One region of the Paenibacillus odorifer genome, then DNA from elsewhere that is predicted to be linked to it. Evidence: riboswitches for the same ligand, from Rfam matches in the RefSeq annotation. Region 1 holds a riboswitch; each other region holds the start of a gene.
The links. Region 1 has a riboswitch for cobalamin ahead of PODO_RS02330 (anaerobic ribonucleoside triphosphate reductase). Riboswitches for the same ligand answer to the same signal wherever they lie in the genome.
Positions count from the first base shown of each region.

Region 2: another riboswitch for cobalamin. It lies ahead of PODO_RS29845 (DUF4430 domain-containing protein); the one in region 1 lies ahead of PODO_RS02330 (anaerobic ribonucleoside triphosphate reductase).
Region 3: another riboswitch for cobalamin. It lies ahead of PODO_RS03735 (S-layer homology domain-containing protein); the one in region 1 lies ahead of PODO_RS02330 (anaerobic ribonucleoside triphosphate reductase).

Region 1 is NZ_CP009428.1:535,074-543,047, forward strand. Features, by position in the region: gene PODO_RS02315 (ribonucleotide-diphosphate reductase subunit beta) at 1-705, opposite strand, end outside; gene PODO_RS31645 (hypothetical protein) at 709-867, opposite strand; gene PODO_RS02320 (ribonucleoside-diphosphate reductase subunit alpha) at 991-3,324, opposite strand; gene nrdG (anaerobic ribonucleoside-triphosphate reductase activating protein) at 3,380-3,895, opposite strand; gene PODO_RS02330 (anaerobic ribonucleoside triphosphate reductase) at 3,892-5,877, opposite strand; cobalamin riboswitch at 6,120-6,354, opposite strand; gene PODO_RS02335 (MTH1187 family thiamine-binding protein) at 6,733-7,041, shown strand; tRNA gene PODO_RS02340 (tRNA-Thr) at 7,136-7,207, shown strand; gene PODO_RS02345 (undecaprenyl-diphosphate phosphatase) at 7,932-7,974, shown strand, end outside.
Region 2 is NZ_CP009428.1:1,034,138-1,042,111, reverse strand. Features, by position in the region: gene PODO_RS04395 (polysaccharide deacetylase family protein) at 1-500, shown strand, start outside; gene PODO_RS04390 (methyl-accepting chemotaxis protein) at 1,729-3,435, opposite strand; gene PODO_RS29845 (DUF4430 domain-containing protein) at 3,636-6,200, opposite strand; cobalamin riboswitch at 6,371-6,573, opposite strand; gene PODO_RS04380 (GAP1-N2 domain-containing protein) at 6,701-7,974, opposite strand, start outside.
Region 3 is NZ_CP009428.1:867,643-875,616, reverse strand. Features, by position in the region: gene PODO_RS03750 (ABC transporter ATP-binding protein) at 1-154, opposite strand, end outside; gene PODO_RS03745 (energy-coupling factor transporter transmembrane component T) at 127-1,017, opposite strand; gene PODO_RS03740 (DUF4430 domain-containing protein) at 1,017-2,006, opposite strand; gene PODO_RS03735 (S-layer homology domain-containing protein) at 2,078-6,751, opposite strand; cobalamin riboswitch at 6,916-7,116, opposite strand; gene PODO_RS03730 (cellulase family glycosylhydrolase) at 7,459-7,974, shown strand, end outside.

The DNA.
Region 1 (7,974 bases):
AGGGAAGTCTACGAGCAGCTGCTTAAATACTTCTGCGAAGAAGTAGCAGTGCTGATTCTCGTCACGTTGAATATAAGAGATCATTTGGCTGGTCGCCATCATCTTCTGGTCACGGGCCAGATTGTAGAAGAAGGCGAAAGTGCTGTAGAAGAAAATCCCTTCCAAGATGAGATCTGCTACCAGCGCATGGAAAAAGGTCTGTCTCGTAGGGTTATCACGGAACTCTTGATAAATATCAGAGATAAACTGATTGCGTTCCAGCAGGACAGGGTCTTTTTTCCAATATTCAAAAATTTCCTTCTGCTCACTCTCCGACACGATAGAGGATAGAACATAGGAATAGGATTGGTTATGCACCACTTCTTGCTGCCCGATAATAGCGGAGATAGCTTCCAAAGAGGAATCGGTGAAATAACGCTTCACGTCGCTCACGAACATCGTCTGCATCGAATCCAGCACAGCGAGTAGGGAGATATTAATCTTAAATACGCGTTGTTCCTCGGCATCCAGCATCGGGAATTGTTGCGCATCCTTGGACATTGGAATTTCATCCGCGATCCAGTGATTAAGCAGCAGCACCTTATACAGCTTGTACATATGAGGCATGCGAATATCGTTCCAGTTCAGAATACCTGAGCATTCACCGTCGATAATGCGTGTGGATTGATTAGGTGCTTCAGTATTAAAAATCTTTTGTAATTGCATTTCTTATCCCTCCATTTTTTGCGCGGGTAATCTTTCTTTGGTGTCTTGTTCATAGAAAGACGGTGATGGAGTAACGGAGAGGAAGTTTGGAGCTGTAGGAGCGTCAGCGACCGCCCGAAAGCTTTCCGTAGGAAAGCTCGCATCGAAAGCATATGCTGTCATCGGATGTCATCCGCTAATAGCGGTAAAGATCAAGACATCTGATGACAATAGCGGCCGGAAGCCCAAACATTCCTCGCAGTTACGAAATTCATCATCGTTTTTCTATTCAGGGCACTAAGATAATTAGCTAGCGCAAGATTCACACTCTTCTATAGTCAAAGCACGGCTACGCACATAATAAGTTGATTTCAAGCCGCCCTTCCAGGCATTCAGATGCAGTTCCAGGAACTCGGTAGCCTTGATGTCAGGACGAACATACAGGTTAAAGCTTTGGCCTTGATCGACGTGACGCTGGCGAGCAGAAGCCATGCGGATCGACCAGTTTTGGTCAATTGTAAATGCTGTCTTATAGTACCAGATCGTTTTGTCGGACAGATCCGGTGCTGGGTTAGCGATCTTATAAGTTGTTTTCTCTTCATAGGATAGCAGTTCATACAGCGGATCAATGCTGGCGGTGGAGCCGGCAATAATCGATGTAGATCCATTTGGCGCAATGGCGAACATCCAAGCGTTACGCACGCCGTCCTTAGCTACTTCTTCTTGCAGCTCGCGCCATTGCTCAGTCGTTACATATTTACCTTCTTGCTCACCGCTAACATACCCGCGGGAAGTGAAGTATGCGCCAGTCTCCCAATCGGAGCCAGCAAATTTCGGATAACGGCCTTTTTCACGGGCAAGCTCCATGCTCGAACGAACCAACAGGTAGTTGATATGTTCATATAAATGATTGTTATATTCTACGGCTTCATCGGATTCCCAACGAATGCCCTTGAGTGCCAATAGATGATGCAGGCCGAATGTGCCAAGACCTACTGCGCGGTACTGGCTGTTCGTGTATTGTGCCTGCAGAACTTCAATATTATTAATGTCGATTACGTTATCAAGCATACGGACTTGGATCGGAACAAGTCTTTCTAATACGCCAGCTGGAATCGCCCGTGCCAAGTGAATTGAATTCAGGTTGCAGACTACGAAGTCGCCAGGGATTTTGGAAATAACGATCCGGGTCTGGCCATCTTTAGTTACTAATTCTTCTTGTTCAATTACTGTTGCAGACTGATTCTGCATAATTTCTGTGCACAGGTTGGAGGAGAAAACCATACCTTGATGACGGTTTGGGTTGGTCCGGTTCACGGTATCACGGTAGAACATGTACGGTGTACCCGTCTCTAGCTGTGATTTCATAATCCGTTTCATGATGTCGATCGCAGGAACAGTGATCCGGGATAATTCCAGGTTCGCTGTAGCTTCAGCATATTTTTCACGGAAAGTACCTTTGCCAAGCTCTTCATCGTAGAAATCTTCCAATCCTAGTGGACGGCCATTTTTATCAGTCCAGCCCATGACCTTTTTCACTTCATGAGGGCAGAAGAGGTTCCAGTGGCTGCGCGATTCTACAGCTTCCATGAACAGGTCAGGCAGGGAGACCCCGTGGAACACGTCATGTGCACGCATACGCTCGTCACCGTTGTTCAGCTTAAGATCAAGGAAAGCGAGAATATCTTTATGGAATACATCAAGATAAACAGCTACAGCACCCTTACGTGTGCCCAGCTGGTCTACGCTGACTGCTGTATTGTTCAACTGGCGAATCCAAGGGATTACGCCGGAGCTTGTGTTCTTGTGGCCACGGATATCCGAACCACGTGCCCGTACTTTTCCAAGGTAAACGCCGATGCCGCCACCCATTTTGCTTAGACGTGCTACGTCTGTATTGGAGTCAAAGATACCCTCTAGGGAATCGTCTACAGTATCAATAAAGCAGCTGGATAGCTGTCCAGCGACCTTTTTGCCGGCATTAGACATTGTAGGTGTAGCAGCAGTCATGTAGATGTTGCTCATAGCCCAATAAGCTTCTTTTACAAGCTCAAGACGTTTCTCAGCTGGCTCACGGTGCATCAGGTACATGGCAATAATCATATAACGTTCTTGTGGAAGCTCCATCACACGGCCGTCAAAATCATGCGCCAAATAACGGTCGGATAGCGTAAGCAGACCGATATAGTCAAACAAAAGGTCGCGTGTATAATCGATACACCCACCTAGTTCGATAATTTGTTCTTTGGTGTAATGACTTAGAAGTTCTTCGCGATAGATTCCTTTTTTCACGAGATCCGTAATTAGTGGATACAATTCACCGTAAGGCTCTTCTGGATAAGCTTTGTAGCGGCGATGAACAGCAGCTTTTTTATAAAGGGTTGTCAGAAGGGCGCGGGCAGCTGCGAACTTCCAGGTAGGCTCTTCTTTTGTTACAAGCTCTAGAGCGCTCATGGTGAAGGCGTTGCTGATTTCTTCTCCGCTTACCGAGTCACGACGCAGTTTGGAATTCACTCCACGCAGCAAAGTTTCTTTATTTAGTTGATCGAGACCTTCCAGAATACGGTCAGCGTAGACGGAAAGACGGTTCTCATCAAAAGCCAGTTGGCGATTATCCGGTTTTACTACGAATTGCGGCATGGTTAGTTCATCCCTTCTTATTTCAAATTAATTTTCAATATCAAAAATTGATATATTATAGCGCAGCAGGCTGCCACAGAAAGACCTCCGAGCCGTTCATGCTGGCCGGAATGTCGATAATGCGTTGGTTGGAGCTTCCCCGGTAGAGAAGCGTAGTATCTTTCAGTTCTTCTACAAATCTTCCATCTATTAACACCTGACACTGCTTAAGTAGATCCCATTCCGGCGTACCGGGAAGGGCTGTAAGTTCTTCGTACGTATAACCACTGTAAATCCAGATTGAGAAGCCTGGCAGTACAGCGCGAAGCTCATGAATGAACCCCAGCAACTCTTCTGCTGAGAAAAAAGGATCGCCGCCTGCCAGTGTCAGACCATCCAGCAAAGGGTTAGCGGCGATTTCTGCAATAATTTCATGTTGTCGTTCTAAGGTGAAGACTTCTCCATATTTAAAGTTCCATGTCTCGGGATTAAAACATCCCGGGCAACGATGGCGGCAGCCGCTGAGAAAGAGGACGGCCCGCATGCCCTCTCCCTCGTTAATCGACTCCGGATAGTAACCGCAAATATTCATAGATGCTTAACGCGATCCCGTACTTCAGCTTGTTTGGCGGCATTAAAGCGGGTCTGATAGTCGCCGGTTAAATAACCTGTAACTCTGCGCAAACGGCGGATGTGCACGTCATTCTCATGTGCGTTGCAGGAAGGACAGTTTGTCCCAATTACGCCTTCGTATCCACAGCTGGAGCAGCGGTCAATCGGATGGTTAATGCTGAAATAGCTGACCTGTTGTTCGAGCGCATATTTAATGATTTTGATAAAAGCCGATGGGTTGTTGCGGGCATTGCCGTTTAATTCGACATAAGAAATAGCCCCGGCATTGCAATATTCATGGAAAGGAGCTTCCAAGCTGATCTTCTGAGCAGCACCCAGATCGAAGTATACAGGGATGTGAAAAGAGTTCGTATAATATTCACGGTCGGTTACGCCCGGAATGGAACCCAGTACCTTGCGATCAACTTTTGTGAATTTACCGGACAAACCTTCTGCTGGAGTTGCGAACAGAGTGATGTTGAGATCCAGTTCCTCACTTTTCCGATCGCAATAGTCCCGCATATGACGCACAATAGCCAGCGCCTTGGCATGAACTTCCATATCCTCGCCATGGTGTTTGCCGTACATAGCTTTCATACATTCCGCCATACCGATGAAGCCAAGAGACAGACTGCCATGCTTTAGCAGATCGCCTACAGTGTCATCAGGTGCAAGATGCTCGCCGCCTTCCCAGACGCCTTCTCGCATCATGAAATCGGAAGCTTTAGCTTTTTGTGCGGTTTGAATGTGGAACCGATGAAGAAGTCCTTCCAGCGCAATATCCATATAATGATTTAGATCTTCATAGAAGCCAGCTTCGTCTGCGATGGTACGTCTGCCTGTTACTGTGCCGTGTGCCAGACCTAGCCGAACCAGATTCAGTGTATTAAAGGAAAGGTTGCCCTTTCCAGAGCAATGATTACGACCAAAACGGTCACCGAGCACTCGGGTTCGGCAGCCCATTGTAGCGAACTCCGTATCAGGATCACTTGGATCATAATACTGCAAGTTGAGCGGAGCGTCCAGATTAGCGAAGTTTGGATATAGTCTGCGCGCAGAACATTCAGCCGCTTTTAGGAACAGTTCATAGTTAGGATCGCCTTGTTGTTGATTGATTCCTTGCTTGCATTTGAAGATTTGAATCGGGAACACTGGTGTTTCTCCGCTGCCAAGTCCGTTCATAGTTGCTGTTAGCAGAGAACTGATCACAAGCTGACCTTCTGGTGAAGTACAAGTACCGTAGTTGATGCTGGTAAACGGTATTTGTCCACCGGATCGGCTGGACATGGTATTCAGATTATGTACCATACTTTCAGCCGCTTGCAGGGTTTCGATTTCGGTTTCCTTTAGTGCAAAACGGAACGCTCTTGGATATAACTCCGCCAGATCGGTCCGGCTCATCGTAATCTCGCCCAAAGATTCATCAGCTTGTCCTTCTTCAAAATAATCCAGACCCTTGCGGAACAGCTTGGCGAAGGATTTGGTTACATAAGGTGCCAGATCATAGTCGAGTTTATTGGCGGATACACCACCATATTGAGCATTTTGCTGGGATTGGAAAATAATCGCTACCAGAGACATAGCAGTCATTATTGAGTTCGGAGGACGAACGCTGCCGTTGCCGGTATTGAAACCTTCACGGAGAAGTTTATCAAACGGGATAAAAATACAGTTCGTCGTTCCAATCGCGTATTGATCCAGATCATGCACATAGACGACATTGTCATCAATAGCCTGCACTAGCTGCGGCGGCATCGTAAAATTGCGGGCGTACCATTTTGAATATTCACTGCCGAACTTGCTCATTTTACCGGAGAAACTCTCTCCATTCAAATTGGCATTCTCGCGCAATAGGTCCATATCCCGACTGTCGATAATATCCCGGCCTAAATCAATGAGCTCTTCTAAAAGAACTTCCCGTGCATTTTCTACTCCATTAAATTGTCTCTCCAACAACGTCATTGTACAGCTCTCCTCTCAGTATAAAAGAAAAACATCTATCATCAAATCCATATATCCATAGGAAGTTGGACTGCCATAAGCAGTCGTATATTTGTTCTGATTACATAAAAAAAGCATCCCCTACCCGAGGATGGCAGAAAATGCCCGATGCGTTATGTAAATATCCACACGGATATTTGCAGAGGTCTCTACGTAGATGACCGCATGCGGACACCATCCCTGTTCCTCGCAGGCATCAATAGTTGGTGTCGTCGAAACAGGTAGGTCTCCTGGCTTCCGTGGGATCTCTCGGCGCCTTCCCAAGGGTGTTCCTAACCCTCAGTGGCATCTGCCGGGAGATGTGGATTCTCAAGCTTCCCAGAAGCTTAAGAAGGCCATCCGGTTACAGTGGCGGGACCGCAGCGGATTCTCACCGCGCTTCCCTATTAAGCTCTAAATCCGGTTAAGGATCAAAGCGCCTGTCTCCACTATATTTTGTTGTCGTTAGATAAAAATAACCCAAGATGTTGTGTTTGTAAACAGTTTTTTAGAAAACCCGCGCGGGGAGCGGGTTCTTTAAAAGTACTCCACAAATGATCCACAGGCTGTCCATAAGTAATCCACAATTGATCCACAGGGAGATGCGAAATGATTCATAAATTGTCCGAAAAGATGCCACAAAGAGTCCATAAATATAGTGCAGATGACCCTAGAATTTGCGCATGAGAAAATACTCTTAGCCCAAAGTCATATTTTGGAGTAATCAGAAGAAATAGAAGAGATAAGGGAGGATAATCTTGCTTAGTTTGTGACAGAGCGGTGGAATTGTTACAATGGAAGAAGATAGGTTCTATAAAATTTCGAGGAGGTATTCTCATGCCTATTGCTGAAGTTACAGTTATTCCAATTGGAACAGGCAGTACCAGTCTTAGCAGCTATGTTGCGGATATGCAGCGGGTGCTGAAGACAGTAGAAGGGATTACATATGAACTTACGTCCATGGGGACGATCATCGAAGGGCCTCTGCAACGCATTTTTGCGGCGGTAGAAGCTTTGCATGAGTCTCCTTTTGCCGCAGGTGCAGAACGTGTCTCTACCTCACTTAAAATAGACGACCGCCGCGATAAACCCTCCACTAGCCGTGGAAAGTTAGAGTCTGTGGAGCGTAAGCTACAGGTGGATTAGCAGTTTAGGAGGGCGGAAAACAGGGAGAAATAGGCTTGCGTTTCTGGCTGAAAGTTGTATAATATTTTTTGTTTGACAGAAAAATCAGCTTTAAGCTGGTGTAGCTCAGGGGTAGAGCAACGCACTCGTAATGCGTAGGCCGGGGGTTCAATTCCCTTCACCAGCATCCTCAAGTATTCGACAACGGCGCGGTTTCCCGGGATTTCGGGATCGTGCCGTTTTTCGTTAAATCCCCCTGACTTCTACCATTCTTCTAAAAGATAAGACATGGCGAAATCGCTAATGAAAACGGTATGACTAGTGGTCACTGTCGAGCAGATGGAAGGTGTGTCGCAAGCTGACAGCAGTCAGAATGAAGGATGGTGGAGGAGGAGCAGCATAAGCTGCTTTTCTCTTGCGGGGGCAGATTGGTTAGATGGTAATTACTATAAAAATAAAAAAGACACCACAAGGTGTCTTAGTACAGATACTTTTCGCTCGAATTTCACGAGCTCGTCAGTGAACTGAGTTCATAAGCAAGACTGGCTACGGCTAACAGATGAAGAGATAAAGTAATATCAATGTTAAAATGTGCGGTAATATTAATTTTCATAGATAACCACGCTCCTAAAGTATAAATACACATAAAGAAAACTTTATAAAGCGCTTGGCCTGCCATCATCAGTGCCAGGTAGCCATCCTGTACAGACGCCTTAGCGTTTCGACAGTAACATTATACTTAATATTTTGTGTTTTGCAAACCAAAGCCCCCTTAAGACTGAAATAATGAGCAATGTGACAATTATGTCATTCTGAATTGAATATTGTTAGGTTAATCGATGGGGAAGTTTACGTTTCTCCCTTATACTGGAAATTAAATGATTTTATTTCCGAAAGGGGACAATCCACTGATGACTGACGTAATTAAAGCAATAATACTTGGCATAATAGAGG
Region 2 (7,974 bases), 500 kb from region 1:
TGAACCAGCATACTGCGCAAGTGAAACGGATTGCGAATGAAGGACATGGTCTCGCATTGCATGGAATGACGCACCGGAAAGAGAAGTTTTATGCTTCACCTGCCGCTGCACTGGGTGAGATGGATAACGATAACGCCATTTTGAAAAAGATTACAGGTCAAAGCACCACACTGATTCGTCCTCCTTATGGAAGCAAACCTTATTTCACAAAGACCTTTAGAGATAAAGTGTTGGCTCAAGGTTATCATCTGTGGGATTGGAACGTGGACTCTGAGGATTGGAAATACAAGGATGCTAGTACGACGATCTATAATTCGGTTATGAATCAGGTTCATAAGCTGCAGAAATCGCAGACCAATCCAGTTATTCTGATGCATGATCAAAAGGCTACACTTAAAGTGCTTCCTCGTATTTTAGAGTCATTGAAAAAAGAAGGATATACATTCCACGTCATTAGCTCAGATCTGAAACCTCTAAATTTCTGGAAGGATACACGCTGAGTTTTTATTAAAAATCAAGAGGGGATCCCAACAGCTGTGAACTAGCTGTTGGGATCCCCTCTTTTTTCAAGTCTTGAACTAAACACTAATTTTTGTTTAATCCAACCACATTCATGCTCCCGAGTTTTTCTATCGGACCCAGATGACCTTAATTGCTGGATTTGCCACTGTTTCGGGTGCTATCGGACCCCATAGCCGCTATTGGTGCGAAAAACACTAGTTTCCAGCGTTTTCCACAACAATAGCTGCGCTGGTGTCCGAAACTTCGCTACAAAGGCGATAAATGGGCAAATAGCGGCGGCTGTGTCCGATACTCCGCTTCCAAGCCGCAAACCAGTGGGGATGAGTATAAGCCCACGTTATCGGACCCAGATGACCTTAATTGCTGGATTTAGCTATATTTCGGACGCTATCGGACCTCATAGCCGCTATTGATGCGAAATAAACCAGTTTCCAGCGTTTTCCACACCAATAGCTGCACTGGAGTCCGAAACTTCGCTCCAATGGTGATAAATGGGCAAATAGCGGCGGCTGTGTCCGATAGCCTGTGGGGGTAAGCATAAGCCCACATTATCGGACCCAGATGACATTAAACTGGGGAATATCAAGTAGATAGTGTGTTTAAAAAACTAGAGAACAGCCGGGGACACTAGGGTTACGGGGTACAGGGTACAGGCTACAGGGTACGGGGTACGGGGTACGGGGTACGGGGTACGGGGTACGGGGTACGGGGTACGGGGTACGGGGTACGGGGTACGGGGTACGGGGTACGGGGTACGGGGTACGGGGTACGGGGTACGGGTACGGGGTACGGGGTACGGGGTACGGGGTACGGGGTACGGGGTACGGGGTACGGGGTACGGGGTACGGGGTACGGGGTACGGGGTACGGGGTACGGGGTACGGGGTACGGGGTACGGTTTACAGGTTATGGGGTACGAGTATACCGATCATCGCCGAAGTTTTTATTGTTTCCATCCCTCTGTCTTGCCTGCCAATAGTGTCGCTGGAGGTCACATAGCATATGTTTGCCCGCAACCTACTGAAACAAGCTTACATCTATCCGCTCCTGAGCTGCTGAGACCAACTTACATCTCTCCCACCTTGACCAACTGAGATCAGCTGGCTCGCGCTTGCTCCCAATCTGCTAAAACCACAAACAGCAGAGCAGCGATCTCCGTTACTGGAGAACCGCTGCTCTGCTGTTTTTTTAACATTATTATGAAGCTCTATAGTTTGAAGCTGGACAATATTTTTTGCAGATCTTCTGCCAGCACCGCTAAATACTGAGCTGAAGCCGACATTTCCTCCATTGCGGATAGTTGCTCCTGACTCGCTGCACTTGTGTCCTGAACACCCTCCGCCCCTTTACTAGATATAACGTTGACCTGTTCCATAGCTGCTGCCACACCTTGTGATTCCATGGCTACATGAGCAACCGCTTCTCTAATTTCGGCTGTCTGTAAGGTAGCTTCTTTAATGGAAGTCTGAATCTCATGAAAAGCTTGAGATACCAGATGACTTTGAACTACGCCATTGGTGACTAGCTCAGTACCCAAAGCCATGGATTCTACTGCGCTTTCGGTTTGCTTTTGGATATGTGTAATAATATCTGTAACCCGCAAAGAACTATTTCTAGTTGCTTCCGCCAGATTACGAATTTCTCCAGCAACTACAGCAAATCCCCGTCCATGCTCACCGGCCCGTGCTGCTTCTATAGAAGCGTTGAGCGCAAGCAGATTCGTCTGTGTAGCAATACCGTTAATCGTTGTAATAATTGTATTAATCTCTTGTGACAATGTCCCCAGATTAGAAACAATCTCCTGACTCTGAGTTACACTGAGGTCAATTTCCTTCATCTGCACAATGATTTGGTCTACAGCCTCTACTCCACGATCCGATGAACCGGAAACTACGCCCATTAGATCCGACATTTCATAGCTGCTGCCCTCTACGGCTGCAATATCATTGGTCATTGCTTTTATGGAACGTGTTGTATTGTTAATGCTCTCTGTCTGTTCATCAAAACCCGCGGCAATCTCTCCAGAAGATACAGCGATCATTTGTGAAGCCAATGAGGTCTGCTCAGCGCTTGCACTCATCTCTTCCGATGAAGCTGACAGCAGCTCCGCACTCTCTGCAATCCCTTGCATCATCTTCCGCAAGCCCTGCAGCATATTGTTAAATGAACTGTTAATTTGGCCGATCTCATCCTTGGCAGTGTACGTTGCTATTACGGTCAAATCTCCATTTTCTGCCCGCTTCATTATTCCTTGCAGTTCTTTAAGGGGTTTTGTTATCAGTCGAATGATTGCAATACTAATCACGATACAAATCACACAGGCGAACGTAATCATTATGGTATTGTTTACCCGCATGCTTTTAGCGGTTGCCATGGAATCTGAATTGTGTTCATCAGCATCTTTAAGCAACGAATCACTAATTCCTTTAAGTAGGTTGATCATTTTTTCACGGGAATCGTTAAACTCGCCTGAAAATACTCGATAGGCCTCTTGATTATGATTACTATCAGCAATCTTTATAATGTTGTCCCGCTGTGCGCGATAATCTGGCAAAAAGGACTCATACTCTTTGATTTTACTTACAATAGCAGGATCATTATACTGAATCGCTTTCACCTTGTTCATAAGTTCATTGTTATCCTGAACCTTCACTTGGATACTCTCAGAAAGTTCTTTGTTTTTGCTGGCATCAACGCTAATCAAACGCTCCAAAAGATAGGATTCAATAGCCCGATTATTCGTACGCATCTGCCCCACGTAAGAAACAGGCAATAAATTTTCATTATATGTCTCATTTGTCTTTTCGGCCATTCGGGTCATCGTGATGATGCCTATGCCCCCTACAACATTCACCATGATTACAGCGAATACCAAAAGCAGCCCTATTTTGTATTTCACTTTCAAATTTTTCATCTACACTCCGCCTTCGCATTATCTTATGATCTATCTATTTTTATCGGTCGGAAGGGCTAAGAGTTTGATGATTTTTTGAATATTGTGTCGAATAAAAGTATATATTGTCATAAAACGACTTTCCTCCAAATATAAAAAGGGCGGGCACCCGATCCGTTAGTTACTCCGAATCCATGTACCCGCCTAATCAATCCTCTTCCTTATTCTCCAGAGGTATAGTACCAATATAAAGTATCACCGTTCTGCAAAATATAGCTGTCTGCACTTATGCTTGGATCAGCATCCCGGTTCGTTTTATACTTCCATCCGCTGCTTGGGCCTTCATCAAATTCAGCCAACCCGTCAATAGACTTCACGTAGATGCTTCCAGCGTTGCCGGATGATACTACCTTAGTGCCTAATTGACTGACTAGTAAGCTATAAGCCGTTTCGCCCTCTTTTAGAGCTACTGTTGTACTGGCTAGGATGGTTCCCTTCCGGCTATCTCCAATCACTGAAAGGGTAGCGGTAGCTTTAGCTGGAGCAATAACAGACGATCCAACAGTCAGAGACTGAGTATAACGCGCTACGCTCGGTACGCTGTCTTTAGCATAGCCGGTAACAGTCATTGTATAGCTATTTGCCGGGAGACCCCCATCAACAACAGCTACACCTTGTTCATTCGTGATTACCTTCTTATCACCAATCGAAACCTGCACACCTGCTGCTGGTGAGGTAACCGGATCAGAAGTGAAACTGTCCTGATTCCACACCCACTTTTTCTGAGAAACCTTTACGGTAAAAGCTTCATTAGCTTTTGGCTGCGTTGGGGAAAGCGCCACAGAATCTATAACCTGTGTATTTTCACCTGCATAATAGACAAGCACACGATCGGATTCCTGTAGTTCGAACGCATCCATACCCACACTTGGATATATCCACTCCCCGCCGCGTGATACTACGAAGCTCCACCATCCGTCGTAAGTACCTTGCGAAACTCCATGGATACCTGATACAAAGTTGCCATAAGACGATTTGGTGATATCTACTTTAAAATCATCGGTAGACCCTAGTTGCTGCAACGCTTCAAGAGCATTGGAGGCTTTTAAAGTCCCTTCACTAATCAATCCTTCCGGGCCTTCAACGGTAAGTGAAGCTGTTACATTCTTAGAAATTACCTTTATAGCTTTTGTATATTTAGCAACCGTTGGCGCTTTACCTTCGCGGTAGCCAGTTACAGTCAGTGTATAGTCACCTGCGGGCACATTTCCTGAGAATACGGCCTCACCTTTAGCATTCGTCGTTACCGTCTGAGCTCCAATTTGGACCTGAACACCCGCAGCTTTTGCAGTTACAGGAGAGGAAGTGTTCGTAGCAGCGTCCCATTTCCACGTCTTACTAGTTACAATGACGTTAAAAGAATCGCCCTCTTTAAGATTTGCTTTGGAAAGGGTAACGGAATCCACAAGTTTAGTGTCATCTCCGGCATAATAAACCAGTACCTGATCTGAATCTTTAAGTACAAAATCACTCATGCCTACATCGGGATTAATCCATTTTCCGTCACGTGATACAACATACATCCATCCGTCATAACCACCAAAGCTTCCAGCAGCAATACTTCCGATGCCAGTCACATAACTGCCCGAAGGATTCGTGATCGGCAAGTTCGTTTGAAGCGCCAGCTTCTCTAACGCTCCAAGTGCGTTGCCAGCATAGGCGTACCCTTGTGCCAACGTGGCCCGTGGTCCCTCAATCGTTACAGGAGCGTAGATGAGTGAGCTCTGAACGGAGGATTTGGAAAAATCGTATAGCTTACTGTTGCTTCCTTTATACAGCAAATTATACGCAACCAGCGCCTGAAGTCCTTGCTCTGTCGCCAGAACATTACTGCTTCCACCACGGCTATGGGTGAAGCTACCATCAGCTAGACGATAGCTAAGCAGGTTCTCCATTAGATCCACTTTGTTTTTGGTGTATTCTAATCCACTAGGATCAACTCCGAAGGATGTGAGTCCAAGGATTGCTTGTGCGCTACTTTCAGCACTGTCACCGTAACCCCCATGGCTATCTTGAGCTGCAGATAACCAAGCTACGGCTTGTAGCCCTGCTAAGTAGGCTTCAGGATTATTTTTATGTGCCGCCAGAGCCGTCAAGGTTATCGCTGTCATATCAGACTCACTTGCGCCCGAGGTTAATGCAAAGCCCCCATCCGGATTCTGTTTGGAGAGAATCTCCGTAAGGAGCTTATCCGCCGTCCATTTCGCGTCACTTGGGATATTATATTTACCAGAATCCAGCGCAAGTAAGGCATATACCGGATTATTTAGCGTCTGTTCACTGAGCTTGCTGTTATTATAAATTTTCTCAATCAGATTATAGCCAGGAGTCGTTCCGTTACCAGCAAAGCTAGTAGGATCTGCACCAATCGCTCTCACTGCGAGCACGATTCGAGCATAATCGGTTACATTGGCGAAATTGCCAGCTGCATCCTTTACTTTTTTCTCAAGCTCTGAATGGTAACTGGCTGGCAGCTTATATCCTGCTTGCGCTAATCCAATAGCTTGCCAATCCGATTGCACGCCACCTTTCAAGAGATATTCTGCAGCCGCATAAGTCGCATCCGCAACATTAATCCGCTCCGCAGCAGTTGCTTCCAGACCGGAGCCAGCGCTCGCTTCTGCAAATATTTGTCCTGCCGGAGCAAGAGATGTTCCTAGAATTGAAATGACCATGAATAAGGCCAGCCCAAGTGCTACAAACTTGGAAGACATGATTTTCTTCATTGTTTAACCTCTTTCTGTATAAGAATGGGTACTGCTGGGAATAAGACGCATAACATAAAGACCGCCCCTTTGGAGGGCGGTCAGGGAAGATTACAAATCGAGGCTCCGGCGCTTGCTTCCTGCCGATAGTCCATCTGTATATGTTCCACATTCTTACCCCACGAAGAATAGAAACGCTCACAAAAAAGGCAGGTCTCCTGGCTAATGCTTCATCGCTGTTCTTCACCTTCCCACCCTACCTTCAGGGCAGTGGCTTATAGAAGAAACGCTCCGCACATACAGTGGCGGGACCACGCCGGACTCATGCACCGGACTTCCCTTTTAAGCAGACGACTAGATTGATAGAGTCTGCACCTTTTCCAGTATGTAGTATCTTATTTTGACATCCATAATCATATCTATTAATACATAGCATGTCTATAGAAAAGCTTAGTATGGGCAGCAAAAAAATGAACAGCAATACACCACCTGCCGGTAGGTATTGCTGTTCAGAAAGCTTGTTATTCGGCTGTTCCTTCCGGACTTGCAGTTGGGGAGGGTTCAGCACTTGAATCAGAAGCTGGTGGAAAATTAGGGTCGGGATCTACGATCAATGTAAATCTTCCGGCCTTGATCATACTTTTCTCTAGAATTGTCGCTCCAGGCTCCAATGTAACCTCAACCTGATAGGATGGTTGTTCACCTTCAGTCACAGCTGTTGCGGAAGGCAACCCAGTGCTGTCCTCAGTATCAGAGGAAGGCGTAGGAGACGGAGAAGCATCAGCTACTGCGTTAGGAGCATCTGCACCTTCTGCTGTTCCTCCAGTAGTGCCAGCGGCATCTGAATCGGCTGCGGCGTTTCCCTCATCCGTCCCATCCGTTGACGGCACTGGACAAGTGCCATTCGTAGCAGCGACCTTAAAGCTTTTATCTATCTCTGTAGACGAAGACATTAAACTAATCTCAGTCGGTTGAAACTGCACACAGTCATCTGCACTTGCGAAGGTGAACACCAATATGCTGCTCCCCTTATCTCCTTCGTCGCTCTGATCCTTCAAGTATACTGAAGCCGGAGGCAGCTCATTACCTGCACTCTGAACAGGGGTCGGCTCAGGGCTTGTCCCCGGCAGAGCCGTCTTCGTATCATCCGGGCGTAACATACTGAATACGATAATTGCAATAATCACCAGAATACCCGTAATGGAGCCGGAGATTAAGAGTCGAAATCGGCTGCGGCTGATCCAGCGCGCCAGCGGGGAAGCCAGTTGGGAGCGGGCTTCATTGTACACATTTTGCAGAGCAGGCCGAGCTGCCGCGACATAGTTCTTTCGGAATTCCCGATTCTTGAACGCTTCACGATCACTGCTCAGGAAATACTTCAGAATCGCCTTACGGTAACCCGGTTGCAGCTTTTTATTCGAAACCGTAAATAAAGGATTGCCTTGCGACCAAGCAAAAAACCGATAGATGATTTCTTTGTCGGAACCGGATTTACGCTTTAACAGCTCCAGAAGCGCATCGTAATCCAGCGGACCCCCTTCACGCTGAGTTGTATAGTAAAAGGCTAGCGGAAGCCGTTCAAAGGGTTCCAGAACACGCGCCTCTTTTAGCAAACGACGACCCAGTAGCTGCACATCGTCTAGTTCCTGCGGAGACAATCCTGTAAAAATCTCTTCATTCGGCTTCTCTTCACCAAACCAGCGGTAAGCTGCACGCAGCGCATTCTCTTTCTGCTTGCTAATCCTATCCAGTGGCGGCTGCCAATCGACAACATTACCATACCGTAAAAAAACTA
Region 3 (7,974 bases), 330 kb from region 1:
TCAGTTGTCTAAGCAGAGTGCTTTTGCCACAGCCTGACTTTCCACAAATGGTAATGAAGTCTCCACTTTCAATCGTAAGATTAATATTCGAAAGAGCCGCTTGCTCTTGTTCAGGAAAAGTAAAGCTTAGTTCTTCGATTCGATAGATTTCCATTTCATTTCCTCCACCATATTGATGAGCACTGGGATCATACATAACGCAAAATAAGCGATATATATAAGAATACTAAAAGGTGTAATTGTGCTCGCTTTAATCGACGGATAGAATCTCATGGTGTTCTCACCCAACACTGCCCCTACGGCTACCAGCGCAATTAAGCCTGTCATGATCAAGAGAACTACTTTGTCTCGGGCATCTAACCGAAAGATAGAAAAGCTTGTACGGCCCGGCAATCCATACCCTCTCGATCTCATGGAATCCGCTGTCTCAATCGCATTTTCCAAAGCCCAGGTGGTCATAATGGAGAGAATCGTAATCCCATTCCGCGCACGCGCGAGGAGATTTCCCTGTGAGACATCCCGGCCTATACATTTTTGAGCATTAGAAATCACCTTGATTTGCGCTAAATATCTAGGAACAAAACGAAGCACCATCGAAAAAATCAACGACAGTGCCGGCAGTATTTTTCCGAATATATAAATAAACTTATCCGAGGTCATCACGACGTTATAACAGGAGAACCAAATAATTACCGTCACAAACATACACGCCGCTGCCACGCCATAAAGAATCGATTCCTTCGTAATGGGGTTCCCGTTGTTTAAATAGAACAAGATCGTTACCCCTTGATGATTAAAAACAGGATTCATCACTGCCATAAATAGCAGAAAAGGAATCATGTAAAGCAGATTAAATCGGATGCCCTTTTTTCCTTTTAACATAATTGAGTAGGCTACAGCACTACTAAGGGCGATCACCTGAAATATAGGATGCATAAACACCATGCTAAACAGCAATACAACAACAAAATATAGAAAATTCACAAACGGATGAAAGGTAGAAAAGCTATCCTTCATTATTTCTGAGCTCCTCCTGTGGCTACATACCCACCTACATCTCGACCTAGATCACAAGTGTATACCCAATCAATGACATCGCCATCTTTGAGAACATAACGGCTACTGCCGTAGTTAGGGAACCAGCCATTTACTTTGTACATCCATCCACTGAGCTCTCCAGCATCAAATTCATACAGATTATTTATGCCTTCAATATAATTACTGTTATAGATCGGCGTCATGCTAAATTCCATATGGATTTTATTCTTCTTCATTTCTCTTAGTAGAACATCAAACACAGACTCACCTTCATAAAAGGTTACCTTCTGCGCTTTATAAATGATACCATCTGCCGGCAATACTTCAAGCTTATCCTCATTAAAAATATCCATGTTATCTAAAATTGTTGCCGCTGAGACGGACAAGGTAGCCGTTAATTGCTTCTTCTTATCTACTGTTGCATCTTGCCATTCCACTGGTTTAGGTTTCCCGCTCGGCACTGGATCGGTAAGAAATTTATCCTTTTTCGGTTCCTGCTTGGTTTCTGTTGTCGCTACTTTTGAATCAGGTTTTGTTACGGGTTTTGCCGTCGCTTTCGTTTCCGGCACGGGCGTTTTAGCCGCTTTCGGCGTTGCGGTCGGTTGCTTCGTTGCAGCAGGTTTTGTTGTTACGACCGGTGTTACAACTTCTGTTGGTGCTGCAGTTCCTGTTGGTGTTACAGCTTCCGTTGGTGTTGCCGATTCATTTGGTTTTAGGGTTTCAATAGGCTTAGCTGTTTCACTTGGCGTAGCTGACGGTGTTATCTCTGTTGTCTCAGTAGCGATTGCCTCAGTGGGTTCAACATCAACATTTGTTGCGGAAGCAGTGTTCTCTGGCTCTATAACCTGTGTCTCAACGCTACTATTAGCGACCTTGTTTGGGCTCTTCTGGTAATCCCCGCCCCAAAAGAAGGCGATAGCCAATACACCTATGATTAGTATCGCTGTTAACCATTTCTTCTTGTTCATTTCTCTAGTCCCACCTTAAATAATAAGCAAGGGTATACACGCTACCCTTGCTTATCTCTCTAAATAAAATTCTATTTGACGTCTGTCATATCATAAAGACGTGTCTGGCCATTAACGAGCCGATCATAGGAAACCAGTGCATACATCGCCTGATCCGTAGCCATAAGATCTACTTCTCCTGGTTGCGCGCCTCCATTGCCTACTCCACCCTGCTTCACGTGATAAAAGCCACCTTCAGGTGCAGCAAAACTAAGCAATGCGTCTACTGCGGAATGTCCATTTTTAATAAATCTGGAATCCTTATGCGGGTCAATACCAAGGCCAGTTAAAGCTACAATCACCTGAGCGATGCTTTCGGAATTTGTAGATTCCCAGCTTGCAAAACCACCGTCTGCTGTCTGTGTTTTGGATAACCAAGCAATCCCCCGGTCCACAGCAGCTATTACTTTGGCGTTGGTTTTGTAATAAGGCGTTAAGCCTTGAATGACCATCCCCGTGATATCTGGATCAGCCGCTGTAGCATTACTGCCTAGTGCCCATCCACCGCCGCTGATCTCTCTGCCCAAAATATAATCAATGAGCATCTCTCTAGTCGTCTGCGTCTTTACATCCTTAACCACTGGAATGTCGTAATGATTACTGTCCAGTGCAATGAGAGCAAACACAGGTCCATTAATACCTTGCTTAATTACAGTATCAAAATCCGCGAGCGGTTCCAGTAGGTTATAACCCGCCACTTTATCAATATTTTTGTTGATTGAAGTTAATGCCAAAATAACTCTATCATATTCCGTATATTTTACGCTATGCAGCTTCCCTGATTTTTCTTTAAGAGTCGCTTCTACATTTGCATAGTACTTAGTGTAATAACTATCTGGAACCTTCACACCTGAACGTGCCAGCCCGAAGACTGTCCAGTCCCCGCCAACCGAGGAGATGACCGGGTTTGTTACTGTTTTTTGCAAAAAGGCAGCTGTGTTCTGAATGTAAGAACTAACTGCTGTATTCTGAATAGTTGGACTAACCACTTTGTTCCCACTCTTATAATCATGGGTTCTAGTAGCTACAACAGCCGCCATTTCTCTGGTTACTAGCTCTTTAGGCTTAAATTGATTATCATCACCTAACATCAAACCAGTCGCAACAACGGTCTCTACATCTGCTTTGGCCCATGCCGATACTGTGTTGATATCTTTAATCGCTGTTCCAGGCTTCGTCGCCGGGATGGCCAATGCTCTGACGATAATTGCGGCCATCTGCTCACGAGTAATCTTGTCATTCGGCTTAAATTCATTATTAAAGCCTGTGATTAGACCTGCCTTATGCGCAGCATTCACATATGGATAGAACCAATCGCCTAGAGCGACATCCTTATAGGTAATGCCTTTATCACTCTTAATATCAAGTTCTAATGCAGAAACGAGAATCTTAGTGAACTCCGCTCTTGTGATATAAGCCTTCGGATTCACCTGACCATTGTTCCCTTGGATATATCCTTTTACTGTAGCTGTTTCAATCGCTGAATAGGCCCAGGAAGAGATCTTATCAGCATCTGTATACAGTTGTTTAATATCATTCGTATTCTGGGTAGGATCCTTAGGAGTCACTGTTGGAGATGGACTCACATTTGGATCACCACTGCCTTCCGGAGTAGCTCCCCCACCAGGAGCCGGAGTAGCACCAGGCTTAGGCGTTGGGGTTGGGCTCATCGTTGGTATCGGTGCATTTAGATCCACACCCAAATTCGTAGTATAACGCCACTGAATTCTGTCCCCGGCACTTAGGTCATATGAAGATGCACCATAATTAGGATATTTCCCATTCACATTATACATCCATCCACTGCCGCTGCCATGGTCAAATTCCCCATCACCAGCTATGGATTCAACATATACACTTCCAAAGTCACTGTTCCAGGAATCTCTATAGTCGATACCGCGGCTATCCAGCACTCTTTTTAGTACAGACCACACTGTGTCACCAGATTGTAGCTCTACCTGTACAGATGGAACAACATATCCCTTATTAATCGTAAGCTTATCCACGGACAGGATTACATATGGTTTCGATGGAGTGGTTCCGCCACCATTGTTGCCGCCATTTCCTTCACCATTTCCACTACCATTACCTCCGCCATTACCGTTACCACCGTCGCCGCCAGGTGTTTGTACTGCACTGGAAGCATAAGCAATGTAGTCAGTGAAGTGATTGGTTTTTACAATTAAATCATTTCCACTATCATAGGCATACTCAGACTTACCGCTTGCAAAACCTAAGTCATCACTTGCAAATTTTTGAATGGCATGAGGAGTGCCATTTTGAATATAAGCTGCATCTTTTCCTTTAAGGTCCTTAAAGGTTAACGTAATAAATTGACTGAATTCTACTCTTGCACTACCACCCATGGAAAATGTTTGAAGAATGTTATCAAGCTTCTTGTCCCCGGGAATAATCTGATTCACGCTATCTTTTAGTGCAGATTCTCCACCGGTTAAAGCTGAAATCAGTTCAATTGCAGAGGCATCCCCACTTGTAACTTTTGCACCCTTAGGAATGACTACAGATACGTTACCTTTTATGGCCTCTATCTGAGGAAGGTCGCTGTTACTTGGTAAATTGACACTAACCTTCGATTGATTTCCCTCCGGAATAGCTACTGTGATTTCTTTGTTGCTATCTCCAGTGCTGATCGGAACGATATAATCATTAGCGTCATTTGGGATTTCAACTTTCGGGTTCTCCCCAGAAGGTAACGGAAATTCTTTCGGACCCTCTGGTTGCCCAGGCCCCGGTTCTTCTGGTTGTTCCACTTTCACATCATTCATATCAAAGAGACGGTTGCTATGATTGATCAGACGATCATAAGACACAAGTGCATACGTACCTTGGTCCGTTGCCATATTGTCCACTTTGCCTGTGAGGATATGCTTAAATCCACCCTCAGGTGCAGCAAAGCTAAGCAGTGCATCAATAAGCGAATTTCCACTTTTAACAAATCTAGCGTCCGTGTGCGGATCTACGCCCACACCAGTTAAGGCTACAATTACCTGTGAGATACTTTCGCTGCTAGTGCTTCCCCAGCTTGTAAATCCGCCTTGATTGTTTTGGTTATCGGACAGCCATTGGATGGCCCGATCCACGGCGGCTTTTACATCATCTCGGGTTGCATAATAAGGTGCAAGAGCTTGCATCGCCATCGCAGTCATATCGACATCTGCTTTGGTTACGCCTAATGCCCAGCCACCAGCTTCTTCTGTACCTTTTTTAACCTCTTTATCTAAAATATACTGAACTAGTTTTTCTCTTGTGGTCTGTTCTGTAACTCCATCAACTACAGGGATCTCATAGTTATGGCTATCTAGCGCAATCAGAGCAAAAATCGGACCATTATTGCCTTGCTTTTGGATATATTGATAATCAGCGAGTGCTTTTCTCAGATCATATCCCGCAACATTTGTGATATCTTTTCCGATAGAGGTAAGCCCTAGAATCGCTCTGGAATTCTCTGTGCTTTTATTGGCGTCGAGTTTTCCATCCTCTTTAATGATCGATGCTATTTTCGTCGCTACATTGTTGTAATAAAGATCGTAATAACCGTTAGGTACTGTATAGTTCGCCCGTGCCAGAGAAAGGATCGACCATTCTCCACTACCTGTACCAAACGACGGATTCTTTACAGTGTTTAGAATATAGGCAAGGCTTTTATCTAACTGTTGTTTGACGGCAACTGTAGTTTCCAGTTTGTAAGTAACTTGATAAGTTACATTTGTTTTGTTTCCAGCTCCGTCAAGAGCCGTTACAGTAATTGCATTACTGCCTGAATTCAGAGAAGCTTTGTACTCCCCATTCGCAGGTGATAAAGTAACACCATTCAGCTTCACTTCTGGAATGATGTCACTATATACATTGTCTGTGACAGCTACTTTGAAGCTTATTTCTTTATTGGATACTTCCTGTTTATCTTGTATGCCACTTACTGTAATAACAGGGGGTTCTATGTCTAATGCATGGTTAAGCCCTACAAGTGCATGATCTACACTTATTTGAGAGCTTGCCATATTTTCGAGCACGGAATAGGCTTGATAAACTGCCGATTGTACTACTGGTCTGTCCAAAATAGTTTCTTTATTAGGGTCACTGTTAATCTCGGCGATTTCCGCAGTTAAAGCATCCTTATTGGCAAGTTGAACGGGGATTTCTCCCCAGCCACCAAGATCAGAACCATAGCCATAAGTGGTGAACTGAGTTCGAATGATGTCACCGTCTTGAGGCTTATAATCGGTCATCCCAAACGGAGGAAACACATTATTTACTGCATACATCCAACCCGACATGGAGGTGTAGTCAAACTGACTTAACCACTCTGGGTCTGCTTTAGTGCCGACTGTATTCCCATCGGCTGAAATCATATCTAAAATATATTGTGGAATATTGACTTCGCTTCTGCCACTATCTTTAACTTCTGATAAATAAAAACCACTATCTATATTTCCTAAATGTCTATAATTCCCATCTCCTAGCGCACGTGTTATTAAAGATGCGCCATTATCGCCTTCATAAATCGGAACTTTAATAGGTTCCTTAATATACCCTTGGCCTAAGGTGAATTTCTCTACGGATACAGATACATACCCTTTAAGGGTAGAGCTTGCTCCATTTGCTTGAGCTGGGATAACACTTGTAGAGAATGTCGTGATAAATACAGCTACAATGAGTAACCACGCTAAAAACTTATTTTTCTTCATTTTTCCATAACCCTTCCCTTCATACCTATGATAAAAAACAGAATAAACTTTCTTATAACCACAAAAAAAACCACTCAACATAAACGTCAAGAGGTTAAGATAGTGAACCACAATACTAGCTGGCAAACACTATTCAAGCACCTCTCTATCGATCGTAGAGTTTGATGGTGTAACAGAAAAAGGCAGATATTCTGGCTCAAGTATCATCACCCTTGCTGCCTTCCCAGTTTCCCAGTGGCATTTTGCAAGGACTCCTCTTTTACAGCGGCGGGACCGCGCGGGATTCACACCCGCTTTCCATTTAACCAATCTATGATTGTACTTCCGCAACATTCATAGTTGGCACCTATTTCTAATTTTAAATTTTCATGCTTCATCATATCTAATATATATGCTTTTGTCATGTTATATTTCTTTTTTGTATAACGGGCAGCTAGAGATAATCCTATTGAATAACCAATTTCTACGAGTAGGGATATTTAAATAATTTCTTTATCCAACTGTGGGGAAAATTAATTTAAATCACTAATTCTTATATGAATTTGCCACAAATTAGTAAGGTACTCGCTGAGTGAATTCTATGTTAGGGTATATTCAGAAAGCGTTTACAAAAATAACATTGGAGGTGTTCGTGTTCATCTAACCACCAAGTACAGCGTCAAAGCCAGGTCCAAGCATCCTAAATTTATCTCACAAAGGAGAATTCAATGACTACGCGAATCCAGAAATCCTTCTTATCATTGACACTTGTCACCGCTCTTCTGCTCTCTCTGTTCTCATCCATGGCTGCAGCTGCAACTAAGGATGAGCAACAAGCTAAGGCAGCGCCAAAGAGTAAGATCCAATCCTATGTAGACGAAATGCAGCCCGGATGGAACCTCGGTAATACTTTAGATGCTACAGGTGAGGACGAAACCTCCTGGGGCAATCCTCGTGTGACCCAAGAACTTATTAAAAAGATCGCCGCTCAAGGCTATAAAAGTATTCGGATTCCTGTGACCTGGGATACTCACATGGGTGCGGCACCAGACTATACCCTAGAAAAAGCCTACCTCGACCGTGTGGAAGAAGTTGTCGGCTGGGCACTGGACGCCAAGCTTTATGTCATGATTAATGTCCATCATGATTCCTGGCTATGGGTAAGCCATATGGAAGAAAAACACGATGAAACGCTGGCGCGTTATAATGCAGCCTGGACTCAAATTGCCGATCGCTTTAAGGAC